DNA from 2 places in the Nocardioides sp. NPDC127503 genome. Region 1 is predicted to be linked to the other one. Evidence: riboswitches for the same ligand, from Rfam matches in the RefSeq annotation. Region 1 holds a riboswitch; the other holds the start of a gene.
The links. Region 1 has a riboswitch for glycine ahead of gcvP (aminomethyl-transferring glycine dehydrogenase). Riboswitches for the same ligand answer to the same signal wherever they lie in the genome.

Region 1 (5,698 bases):
GCGGATGTGCTGCTCACGGGTCTGCAGAGCGAGGCGGTACGCGGGCCGCCCCTCGGCGTCGACGGAGACGCCGACGAGACGACCGGGCAGGTGCCGCTCGATCCCCTCGTGGACGGCCATGTAGCCGGCGTGCGGGCCGCCGTAGAAGAGCGGGATGCCGAAGCGCTGGGTCGAGCCGACGACGACGTCGGCGCCGAGGGTGCCGGGCGCCTCGAGGACGGTGAGGGCGAGCAGGTCGGCGGCGACGACGGCGAGCGCACCGCGCTCATGGGCGGCGTCGACGACCGGCTTGAGGTCGGGCACACGGCCGGAGGCGCCGGGGTACTGCACCAGCACGCCGATCGCGTCGCCCTCGGGCAGACCCTGCGAGAGGTCGGCCACGACGACGTCGAGGCCCATCGCCTCGGCGCGCACCTTCACGACCTCGATCGACTGCGGCAGGGCGTCGGCGTCGATGACGAACGGACCGGAACCCTTGCGGTTCGCCCGGTGCACCAGCGCCAGCGCCTCGGCGGCCGCGGTGCCCTCGTCCAGGAGCGAGGAGTTGGCCACCGGCAGGCCGGTCAGGTCGCCGACCATGGTCTGGAAGTTGATGAGCGCCTCGAGGCGTCCCTGGGAGATCTCCGGCTGGTAGGGCGTGTAGGCGGTGTACCAGCTCGGGTCCTCGAGCACGTTGCGACGGATCACCGGCGGCGTCACGGTGGCGTGGTAACCGAGCCCGATCATCGGCTCGCCGGGCTTGTTGGAGGCCGCGATCTCCCGCGCCAGCGACGCGACCTGGGCCTCACTCAGCGCAGCCGGCAGGTCCAGCGACTCGACCGAGCGGATCCCGGCCGGCACCGCCGCGTCCATCATCGCCGCGACCGAGTCGTACCCGAGCCGTTGCAGCATGGTCGCCTCGTCGGCGGCCGAGAGCCCGACGTGGCGCTCCACGAACGGAGAGGCGGCGTCGAGCTCGGACAGAGTGGGCGTGTCGGACACAGTGGCTCCTGAGGGCATCTAAGACAACTCGTACGCCCTCCCCCTCTGTCACCGCATCTGCGCCGCTTCAGAGTTGCCTGGTCCGCACAGTCGTGGATGCCTGAGAGTTTCCGGGGAGGAATTGCCCCTTCGGCGCCCCTTCGAGAGGAGCTCTCCCGTGCGGGATGGTCAGCACCACCAGCATAAACGACTCGACCCCAAGGCCCCGCCTCTGCGGGGTCTCAGGGTCGAGTGTTACGTGAGGTTTACGTCAGCCGGCGTTGCGGGCGGCGCGGCGGGCGGAGAGCTCGTCGGACATCGAGGCGACCTGCTCGCCGTCCTCGGCGGCACGCTCACTGGGAAGCTCGGAGAGGGTGCCCTCGATCTCGCGCCAGACGCCACCGATGGCGATGCCGAAGACGCCCTGCCCGCCCTGGAGCAGGTCGATGACCTCGTCGTTGCTGGTGCACTCGTAGACCGAGGCGCCGTCGCTCATCAGGGTGACGCGGGTCAGGTCGTCGGTGCCCCGCTCACGCAGGTGCTGCACAGCAGCGCGGATCTGCTGCAGCGAGATGCCGGCGTCGAGGAGTCGCTTGATGACCTTGAGGATCAGGATGTCGCGGAAGGAGTAGAGCCGCTGGGTGCCGGAGCCGGTGGCCCCGCGCACGCTCGGCTCGACGAGACCGGTGCGGGCCCAGTAGTCGAGCTGGCGGTAGCTGATCCCGGCCGCGTTGCAGGCCGTCGGGCCGCGGTAACCGGTGTCGCTCGGCAGGGGCGAGACATCGTCGGTGAAGAGAAGGCCCTGCTCGTCAGCCTGCTCCGCCGCGCGTTGCGCGTCGTCGGCGCCGTGGCCGGGCTTCTGTTCGTGGTCGAACACGATGTCCTCCATCGTCTACTCCGTTGTGCGTAACTCCACTCGGGGAATGAACGGCTGCGGCGGGGGGACCACATCGTTGGAGTTACAACAGAGACAACTACAAGGTAAGCGTCGCAAGGGCCCTGGTCAAAGAACCCCCTCCGGCGTGTCGTCCAGCCTAACCCTCAAGTAGAGCATGAGGCTTTTGGCGCGCGGTCGTCGCGACCAGCGCCGTCAGCGCCAGTACCACGGCTCCGACGAGGAGGCAGACCCGCATCCCGGGAAGGGTGAGAATCCCGCTGGCGCCGGCTCCCAGACCGCCGAATATGGCGACCGCGATCGCGCCGCCCGTCTGCCGGAACGTGCTCAGCGCGCCGGTGGCGACACCGACCCGGGCGGGCTCGACCGCGTCGATCAGGTCCGCGGTGACGAGCGTGATCGCCAGCGCGCCGCCGGTGGAGAGCGGGACGAGCAGGACGAGGACCAGCCAGACCGGCGTGGTCGTCGAAAGCAGGACCAGTGCGAGCATCCCCACCGCGAGGATCAGCTGGCCGCCGGCGATGAGCGGGCGCCGGCCGATGACGTACGCCAGGCGTGGTGCGAGCACGTTGGCGCAGGTGGTCATGGCCGCCGGGATGACGAACATCAGCCCCGCCGCGGCACCGCTCCAGCCCCGGACCTGCTGGTAGTAGAGGCCGAGCAGGAAGATCCCGCCGTAGAACCCGAAGTTGATCCCGAACCCGGAGACCAGCGCGACCGCCACCCTCCCCCGAGCCACCAGGCCGAGCGGCAGCACCGGCGCCGCCGAGCGGCGCTCCACCACGACGAACGCGACTGCCGCCGAGACCGCCACTCCCGCCGCGAGCACAGCAGGCGCGTGCCAGCCGGTGTGGCCGGCCTCGATGACGGCGTACGTCAGCGCGGACAGCGCGACCACGGCCAGCACCTGGCCTGGGAAGTCGAGCGGTGCCCGGCGCCGCACCGCCCGGATCCGCAGGCCGGCCAGCAGGGCCACGATGAGGATCCCGACCGGAACGTTGACCAGGAACACCCAGCGCCAGCCGGCGTACTCGCTCAGCAGGCCTCCGGCCACCGGACCCAGCGCCATCGCCGCGGATCCGCCGATGGTCCACACGGCGATGGCCTGACCCCGGGCCCGCGCGTCGTCGTACGCCACCCGGACCAGCGCCAGCGACGCCGGCATGACCAGCGCGGCGGCAGCACCCTGGAGCACCCGCGCCGCGATCAGCACCGGCATCACCGGTGCGGCGGCGCAGGCCACGGACGCGACGGTGAACAGCACCACGCCCAGCGCGTAGGCCCGCACCGGGCCGATCCGGTCGGTCACCGCGCCGGCCGAGAGCATCAGCGCGGCGAACATCAGCGTGTACGCGTCCACGACCCACTGCAGCCCGGCCATCCCGCCACCCAGGTCCCGATGGAGATAGGGAAGCGCGATGTTCACCGCGGAGACGTCGACGGTGATCACCGTGAAGCCCAGGAGCGCGGCGAGCAGCGCTCGAAAGCTCCCCGCCGGCACGGTTGCCGGGCCTCCGCTCGACGCCTCGTGGGCAACTGCGGTCATCGTGCTCCTCCTCCGGGTCGTTGTCCCCGAAAGTCTGGTCGCGTCACGCGCGCGGAGGCAGACCGCGTGATGCCGAGGTGTCACCAGGGGTGGGTGCAACACGGCCCCTCTCACCGGCCGGACCTGCGGCACACTGGTAGGGATGAGTGACATGGCTTCGACCGAGCTCGGGCGCTACCTGCGCGCCCGCCGGGCACGGGTCACCCCGGAGGAGGCGGGTCTGCCCGCCGGCACCGGCGTGCGGCGTACGCCTGGGCTGCGGCGCGAGGAGCTGGCTGCTCTCGCGGGCGTGTCGGTCGACTACTACACCCGGCTGGAGCGCGGACGGGAGACCAACCCGTCGACGGCTGTCCTGGACTCGCTGGCTCGTACGCTGCGCCTGACCGGCGATGCCCACCAGCGCCTGCACGAGCTGGCCGAGGTCGCCTCGGGACGCGTCAGCGTGCCCCAGGCGACGACCGACACGAACGTACGTCCCTCGGTGCTGGCCATGATCGAGCAGCTGCGACCGCTGCCTGCCTTCGTCTTCAGCAGGCACAACGACGCACTTGCCGCCAACCGGCCGGGCCGGCGGCTCTACCCGGGGCTGTGGGACGGGCCGCGGGAGCATCGGAACCTGACCCGTTACCACTTCCTCGACCCGGTGGGCCGACGCCTGCTCGACCCTTGGTACCAGACGGTGGCCAGCTCGGTCGCTCACCTGCGCGCCATCGGCGGCACCGACGTCGACTCACCCCGGCTGGCCGCGCTCGTTGGCGAGCTGCTGCTCAAGTCGCCGGAGTTCGCCGAGATGTGGGAACGCTACGACGTCTGTGAGCGCAGCGGTGGCACCAAGACGTTCGAACATCCGCACGTGGGCCGGATGACGCTCACCTACGAGGTCATGCAGCTGGCCCGCACCGGCGGTCAGCGCCTGGTCGTCTACCAGGCGGAGGCCGACACCATCGACGAGAAGGCGATGCTCGCACTGAGCGAGTGATCCCGCCCGAGCCTCAGTGGGACTCGAAGTCTTCCGGAGTGATCTCGTCGAGGAACTCGCGGAACTTCTCGATCTCGTCCTCCTGCTCGGCCGGGACAGCGAGCCCCGCCTCGTCGAGAACCTCGTCGGAGACCACGATCTTGGTCCCGGTACGCAGGGCCAGCGCGATCGAGTCCGAAGGGCGCGCGCTCACCTCGACGCCCGAGGCGAAGACCAGGTTGGCGTAGAAGACGCGGTCGGTGACCGAGGTGATCTGCACCTCGGTCAGCTCGTTGCCGGTCGCCTCCAGCACGTCCTTGAGCAGGTCGTGGGTCAGCGGCCTGGGCGGCACCACGCCCTGCTGGGCGAAGGCGATCGCGGTCGCCTCCACCGCGCCGATCCAGATGGGCAGGTATCGCTCACCCGCCACCTCGCGCAACAGCACGATCGGCTGGTTGGAGGGCATCTCCACTCGGACTCCGAGCACATCGACCTCGCGCATGTCATCCACCCTACCCGTCTCCGGGTCGCGACAGCAGCCCGGTTGACCGGTCATGTGAACCGAGTCAGCGGTCTCGCAGTCCTGACTTCACCAAGGTGGCGTGCAGACGGACCGCCAGGGAGGCGATCTCGCTGCCGATCTCCTCGGCGCGGCCCTGCGCTCCGGCATTCCCAGGGCGCCGCAGCGGCGCCACGATCTGCTCGATGAGGCCGACCTCGCGGTCGGCAGCGGCCTTCATGCCGCGCAGGTGACGGGGCTCGATGCCGAACTCGGCCAGCTCCTTGGCAGTGCGCGCGATCGCCAGGGCGTCGGTGTCGTAGTGACCGCTGCGCAGCGGCACCACCAGCGCCATCTTCTCCAGCTCGGTCAGCAGAGCGTCGTCGACCTCGGCCACCTTGAGGAGCTCGCGCCGCGAGATCCGCATGTTGTCGGTACGCCGGAACGACTCCGCGCCCGGCGCGCCGCTGGGCGTCAGGGCGACCGTCGGGACCGTAGGCACGGTCGCCTCGATCGCTGGCGGCTCGAGGCCTCGGTCGATCGCGTCGAGGTGCTCGCCGATGACCTTGAGCGGCAGGTAGTGGTCGCGCTGCATCCTCAGGACATAGCGCAGCCGCTCGACATCGCGGCGGGAGAACTTACGGTAGCCCGCGGGCGTACGCTCCGGCTTGATCAGTCCCTTGTCCTCGAGAAACCGGATCTTCGGGATCGTGACCGTGGGAAAGTCCGGACGCAACTGGTCCAGGACCTGCCCGATGTTGAGCCGCTCCCCCGAGTCGCTAGCCGGCCGTTGTGGGTCAGGCATCGCGGCGGCGGCCATCGGCTACGCCCCTTCGTGCC
Region 2 (5,698 bases), on a different contig from region 1:
CCCGCGTGACCGCGTCCAGCTGCCCGTCCTCGACAAGGCCGTCGACGAAGATCTTCGCCGCCCGCATCGGTCCCACGGTGTGGGAGGAGGAGGGACCGATCCCGATCGAGTACAGGTCGAAGGTGCTCAAAGTCATCGCCACGACCGGGGCGGGTGCGCCGCTGAGATCAGCGGTCACGACGGTTCACTCCTCGATCAGAGCGTCGTACGCCGCGGCGTCGAGAAGGTCGGGAGCGCCAGAAACACGCATCTCGAAGAGCCAGCCGGCGCCGAACGGGTCGCTGTTGATCAGCGCGGGGTCCTCGACGACGGCCGAGTTGATCTCGAGGATCTCGCCGTCGGCGGGCGCGAAGAGGTCGCTGACGGACTTCGTCGACTCCAGCTCGCCGCAGCTCTCTCCCCCGGTGATCTTGGTGCCCACCTCGGGCAGCTCGACGAAGACGATGTCGCCCAGCGCCTCGGTGGCGAAGGCGGTGACGCCGACGCGCGCGACGTCGCCGCGGGTCTCGATCCACTCGTGCTCGGCGGTGTACGACAGGTTGGTCGGGTTGCTCATGGCTGTGCTCATTTCTTGGAGTAGAACGGAAGGTCGACGATCTCGGCGTCCTCGCGGCTGCCGCGTACGTCGACCTGGACCTTGGTGCCGGCGGATGCGAGGTCAGGCCTGACGTACGCCATCGCGATGGGACGGCCGAGGGTCGGCGACGGGGAGCCGCTGGTCACGACGCCGATCTCGTCGCCAGTGGCCGGGTCCACGACCGCGTAGCCGGCCCGCGGGGATCGGCGCCCGGCGGACACCAGGCCGACGAGCACGCTGCGCGGGCCCTCGTCGCGGCGTACGGCCAGGGCGGCATCGCCGACGAAGCCGTCGGGCTTGTCGAAGGAGACGACCCGGCCGAGTCCGGCCTCGAAGGGCGTCGTCTCGCGGTTCAGCTCGTGACCGTAGAGCGGCATGCCGGCCTCGAGGCGAAGGGTGTCGCGGCAGGCGAGCCCGGCGGGCTGCAGGCCGTGCGGCGTACCTGCCTCGGTGATGGCCTCCCAGACAGCGGCGGCCGACGAGGGTGCGCAGTAGATCTCGAAGCCGTCCTCGCCGGTGTAGCCGGTGCGGGCGAGTAGGACGTCGATCCCGGCGACCGTGCCGGCGTCGATGGCGTAGTACTTCAGGGACGGGACGTCCAGATCGGTCAGGGCTGCGACGATCGCCGCCGAGGCGGGACCCTGGACCGCGATCAGCGCCCACTCCGTGGAGGCGTCGCGGACCACGGCGTCGTACCCGTCGGCCCGCTCGACCAGAGCGGGCGCGACCACGTGGACGTTGCTCGCGTTGGCGACGACCAGGTAGCGCTCCTGCTCAAGCCGGTAGACGACGAGGTCGTCGATGATGCCGCCGTCCTCGGCGCAGACCATCGAGTAGCGGGCGCGGCCGATGCCGATCTTCGACGGCCGACCGACCAGGGCGCGGTCGAGGGCGCGTCCCGCCTCGGGGCCGGTCACCTCGATCTCGCCCATGTGGGACAGGTCGAAGAGGCCTGCGGTGGTGCGTACCGCATTGTGCTCGGCGGTCTCCGAGCCGTAGCGGACCGGCATGTTCCAGCCGGCGAAGTCGGTGAACGAGGCACCGAGCGCCTGGTGGATCTCGTGCAGAGGGGTAGGGACGGGTGAGGTCATGTGCGGGAGGCTCCCTGCTGATGGGTGCCGTCAATCGCGGCACCCGTGGACGGGTGACCTCCCCGCTCTGTCATCGCTACCTGAGAGCTTCACCGCCCGGAAGGGGCGATTTGCACCGTGGGTGCAGGATCCAGCGGATCCTGTCTTTCCAGAGGTCGCCTCACCACAGCGGTCATTGGGCCTGAGAGATTCTGGGGAGGTTTGCTCCTTCGGCGCCTCGCCCCGGATGGGCGAGGACTCTCCCGCTGCGGTTCAAGTGGCGGATGTGAAGTTGTGCGGCAAACCTAGGTCTGCCCACCTCGGCCGTCAAGATCTGACGACCTACGATGGCCCGATGCCGTCCACCAGCACCCGGGTCCCCGTGGTCATCCTCACCGGCCATCTCGGGTCGGGCAAGACCACGCTGCTCAACCATCTGCTGCGCCAGCCCGGCGCGCGGGTGGGCGTGGTCGTCAACGACTTCGGCGACATCAACGTCGACGCCGGCCTAGTGACAGGCCAGGTCGACGAGCCGGCCTCGATCGCCGACGGCTGCCTGTGCTGCCTGCCCGACGCCGGTGGCCTCGACGACGCCCTGGAGAAGCTGACCCACCCGCGGTTCGCGCTCGACGTCGTCATCGTCGAGGCCAGCGGGATCGCCGAGCCCGGCACGCTGGCCCGGCTGGTCCGGTTCAGCGGCGTCGAGCGGGTACGCCGCGGTGGGCTCATCGAGGTCGTCGACGCCTCGGCGTACTTCGACACCCTCGACGACGGGCGTGGCCCGGCGCCGGTGCGCTTCGCGGCCGCGTCCCTGGTCGTGGTCAACAAGACGGACCTGGTGCCGGCTCATGAGCGGGACGAGGTCCTGGCCCGGATCGAGCAGCGCGTGCGAGAGCACAACCCCGAGGTCCATGTGGCGTACGCGGTGGGTGGCCGCATCGACCCGCGGCTGGTCTACGACGCCGCGGTGCCCGAGGACCCGCCCGACGAGCTGCCGATCGCCGCGCTGCTGCGCGAGGCGGCCGCTTCGCACGAGGCCCATCAGCACGCCCGAGCGGTCACCGTGACCACCCCGGGCACCATCGAGCCGGCTCGACTGGTCGACCTGCTCGAGGAGCCGCCGGCGACGGCGTACCGGGTCAAGGGGACCATCGCCGTCGCGACCGGCCAGGGACCGCGCAGCTACCACGTGAACCTGGTCGGACGCAGCGCTCACGTGGCGGCGACGCGTAGGCCCGAGCCGACGAGCGAGCTCGTGGCCATCGGCCTGGAGCTCGAGACCGACCCGGTCCGGGAGCGCCTCGCGGAGGCCCTGGCCCCGGCCGAACGGCCGAGCACCGAGGGCCTTCGCCGGCTCCGCCAGCTGGTGCGGGTCAGCCTCTGACCAGCGGAATCAGCCCGCGCGGCGGACGATCCGTTCCATGTCGGTGATGATCACCGAACGCGACTCCAGCCGGACCCAGCCCTTGGCCGCGAAGTCGGCGAGCGCCTTGTTGACCGTCTCCCGAGCCGCGCCCACGAGCTGCGCGAGCTCCTCCTGGGTCAGGTCGTGGCGTACGTGGACGCCCTCCTCGGTCTCCTGGCCGAACCTCTCGGCGAGGTCGAGCAGAGCCTTCGCCACCCGGCGGGGAGCGTCGGCGAAGACCAGGTCGCCGATCACGTCGTTGGCCCGGCGCAGGCGACCCGACAGCAGGGCGAGCAGCCCACGGGTGACGCCCGGCCGCCCGTCGAGCAGGCGCAGCAGGTCGTCGTGGGACAGCGAGGCGAGCTCCACCTCGTCGGTGACGGCCGTGACCGTCGAGGAGCGCCGGCCGGGGTCGAAGAGCGACAGCTCACCGAACACCTGACCCGGCCCCAGGATCGCCAGCAGGCTGTCCTGACCGCCGGCCGAGGCACGGCTCAGCTTCACCTTGCCGGCCACGACGGCGTAGAGCCGGTCGGCGGCGTCGTCCTCGTGGAACAACACCTCGCCCCGCCTGAGGCGGGCCTGACCCATCATCGCGAGCATCGCCGTCATCGACTCGTCGTCCAGCTCGCTGAAAAGCGGTGCGTGCCGAAGCACGTCTTGATCCATTACCCAGCCGCTCCTGTCATCCTTTTACCGAAGACATCAGCCTAGCCAGATCCGGGGCTTCGACAGCGGATGTGTGTCCCGCATCGCACCGTTGTCGAGTGCGTTCTTCGCCACACCGGACACTGCGGGAAGCCTCGAGGCCTCTGCGTCGTTGAACCTCTCGTGAAGCTCTCCATGCTGGACCGGTCCCGCACGCGGGTGGGGTACGCCGAGGGCGCTGCGCTGACCCACACGATCGATCGCGCGGTCTCCGCCGAGCGGCTCGGCTACCACCGGTTCTGGGTCGCCGAGCACCACGCGGTACCCGGGATCGCCTCGGGGTCGCCGCCGGTGCTGATCGGTGCGCTCGGCGCACACACCTCCACGATTCGGCTCGGGTCGGGCGGGGTGATGCTGCCGCACCACCAGCCGCTGGTCGTAGCCGAGCAGTTCCTCATGCTCGACGCGCTCTATCCCGGCCGGATCGACCTCGGTCTGGGACGTACGTTGGGCTTCACCGCACCCGTACGCCGCGCCCTGCGGCAGGATCTCGACGACCCGGACACGTTCGCCGAGGACATCGAGGAGCTCCGTGGTTATCTCGACCGCACCGCGGCGGTCACGGCCCGGCCAGCGGCGGCTCACCAGATCCCGATGTTCGTGCTCGCGACAGGGAAGGGCGTCGCGCTCGCTTCTCGGCTCGGGCTGCCGGTCGTCGTGGGTGGTCCGGTGCTCGACAGCCCTCGGCTGGACGAGCTGCTGGGGGCGTACCGGAACGACTTCCGGCCCTCCTCTCGAGCAGCCGAGCCTTCGGTGATGATCTCCGTCGACGTCTTGGTCGCCGACACCGACGCCGAGGCCGCCGAGCTCGCCCTGCCGGAGGCCTGGGCGATGGCCAGGTCACGGCAGACCGGCGAGTTCGGCCCGCTCGAGCCGGTCGCGGCGATCCGCGACCAAGCATGGTCGAACCAGCTGCGCGAACGCGTCGAGGCGCACCTGGCGCGTACGACCGCGGGATCCGCCGAGACCGTCCGGCGTCGTCTCGACCAGCTCGCCGAGGCCACCGGAGCCGACGAGCTCCTCGCCTTCACCTCCACCTACGACCGCGACGCCCAGCTCGCCTCCGACGCCGCGCTCGCCCGGATCATGACCGGGCGCCCGCAGCTGTCGACCCGGAGCTAGTCGTCAGAGTGTGGGCAGCCTCCAGGAGGAGACGGCCGAGCTCGTGCTGGCGCGGGGGTCCGAGGCGGGCCTCGATGCCGGTGATGCTCAGCGCTCCGTATGGCTGGCCGTGGGCGTCGAAGACGGCGGCGCCGAGGCCCCAGCTGCCGACCACGATGAGGCCCGGGTTGACCGCGAAACCGAGCTCGCGGGTCGCGGCGACGCGCTCGCGCAGGGCCTCGGCGGAGTGCTGCGCGCCGTAGGCGCCGACGAGGTCGGTACGGGCCAGGTAGGCCTCGCGCCGCGACTCCGGCAGGAAGGCGAGGATCGCCAGGCCGGCCGAGGCGACGCCGAGCGGAAACCGGATCCCCTCGTGGAGCACGTGGGAGCGGATCGGGAAGCTGCCGTCCTCGCGCAGTACGCAGACCGTCTCGTCGCCGCGCCGGATCGAGAAGAAGGCGCTCTCCCCCGTCTCCCGGGCGATGCGCAGCACGGCCGCCCGGGCCGCCGGGGTGATGTCGTGGCGGGTGGTCGCGGCGGCGCCGAGCAGGAAGCACTCCGGGCCCAGGTGCCAGGTGCCGGTGTCGTTGTCGCGCTCGACCAGCCCCTCTTCCTGGAGGGCACTGAGCAGGCGGTGGGCGGTCGGGCGCGGGATGGCAGCGGTCGTCGCCAGATGGGTGGTCGTTGCACCCTCCGGCTCGCGCGCGGCGAGCAACCGCAGCAGGTGCGCACTGCGGCGGATCACGCTGGGCTGAATGCTGGGCTGTTGCGCTCCAGGACCGGGTTCCATGGGACGTACGATAGGCGACGTCCACTCAGTGAACGCATCTGCGGCAG

Region 2: linked by a shared signal. The riboswitch ahead of gcvT (glycine cleavage system aminomethyltransferase GcvT) and the one ahead of gcvP (aminomethyl-transferring glycine dehydrogenase) in region 1 are both predicted to bind glycine.

The regions. Positions count from the first base shown of each region.
Region 1 covers NZ_JBEORH010000001.1:547,503-553,200, reverse strand. The annotation lists gene gcvP (aminomethyl-transferring glycine dehydrogenase) at 1-999, opposite strand, end outside; glycine riboswitch at 1,059-1,149, opposite strand; gene ABTW65_RS02645 (MerR family transcriptional regulator) at 1,232-1,849, opposite strand; gene ABTW65_RS02640 (MFS transporter) at 1,995-3,401, opposite strand; gene ABTW65_RS02635 (helix-turn-helix transcriptional regulator) at 3,544-4,380, shown strand; gene ABTW65_RS02630 (bifunctional nuclease family protein) at 4,394-4,861, opposite strand; gene ftsR (transcriptional regulator FtsR) at 4,926-5,678, opposite strand; gene ABTW65_RS02620 (FHA domain-containing protein) at 5,682-5,698, opposite strand, start outside.
Region 2 covers NZ_JBEORH010000018.1:58,338-64,035, forward strand. The annotation lists gene ABTW65_RS28340 (L-serine ammonia-lyase) at 1-136, opposite strand, end outside; gene gcvH (glycine cleavage system protein GcvH) at 185-556, opposite strand; gene gcvT (glycine cleavage system aminomethyltransferase GcvT) at 565-1,668, opposite strand; glycine riboswitch at 1,726-1,826, opposite strand; glycine riboswitch at 1,828-1,923, opposite strand; gene ABTW65_RS28355 (CobW family GTP-binding protein) at 2,003-3,031, shown strand; gene ABTW65_RS28360 (Crp/Fnr family transcriptional regulator) at 3,041-3,721, opposite strand; gene ABTW65_RS28365 (LLM class flavin-dependent oxidoreductase) at 3,884-4,882, shown strand; gene ABTW65_RS28370 (IclR family transcriptional regulator) at 4,845-5,651, opposite strand.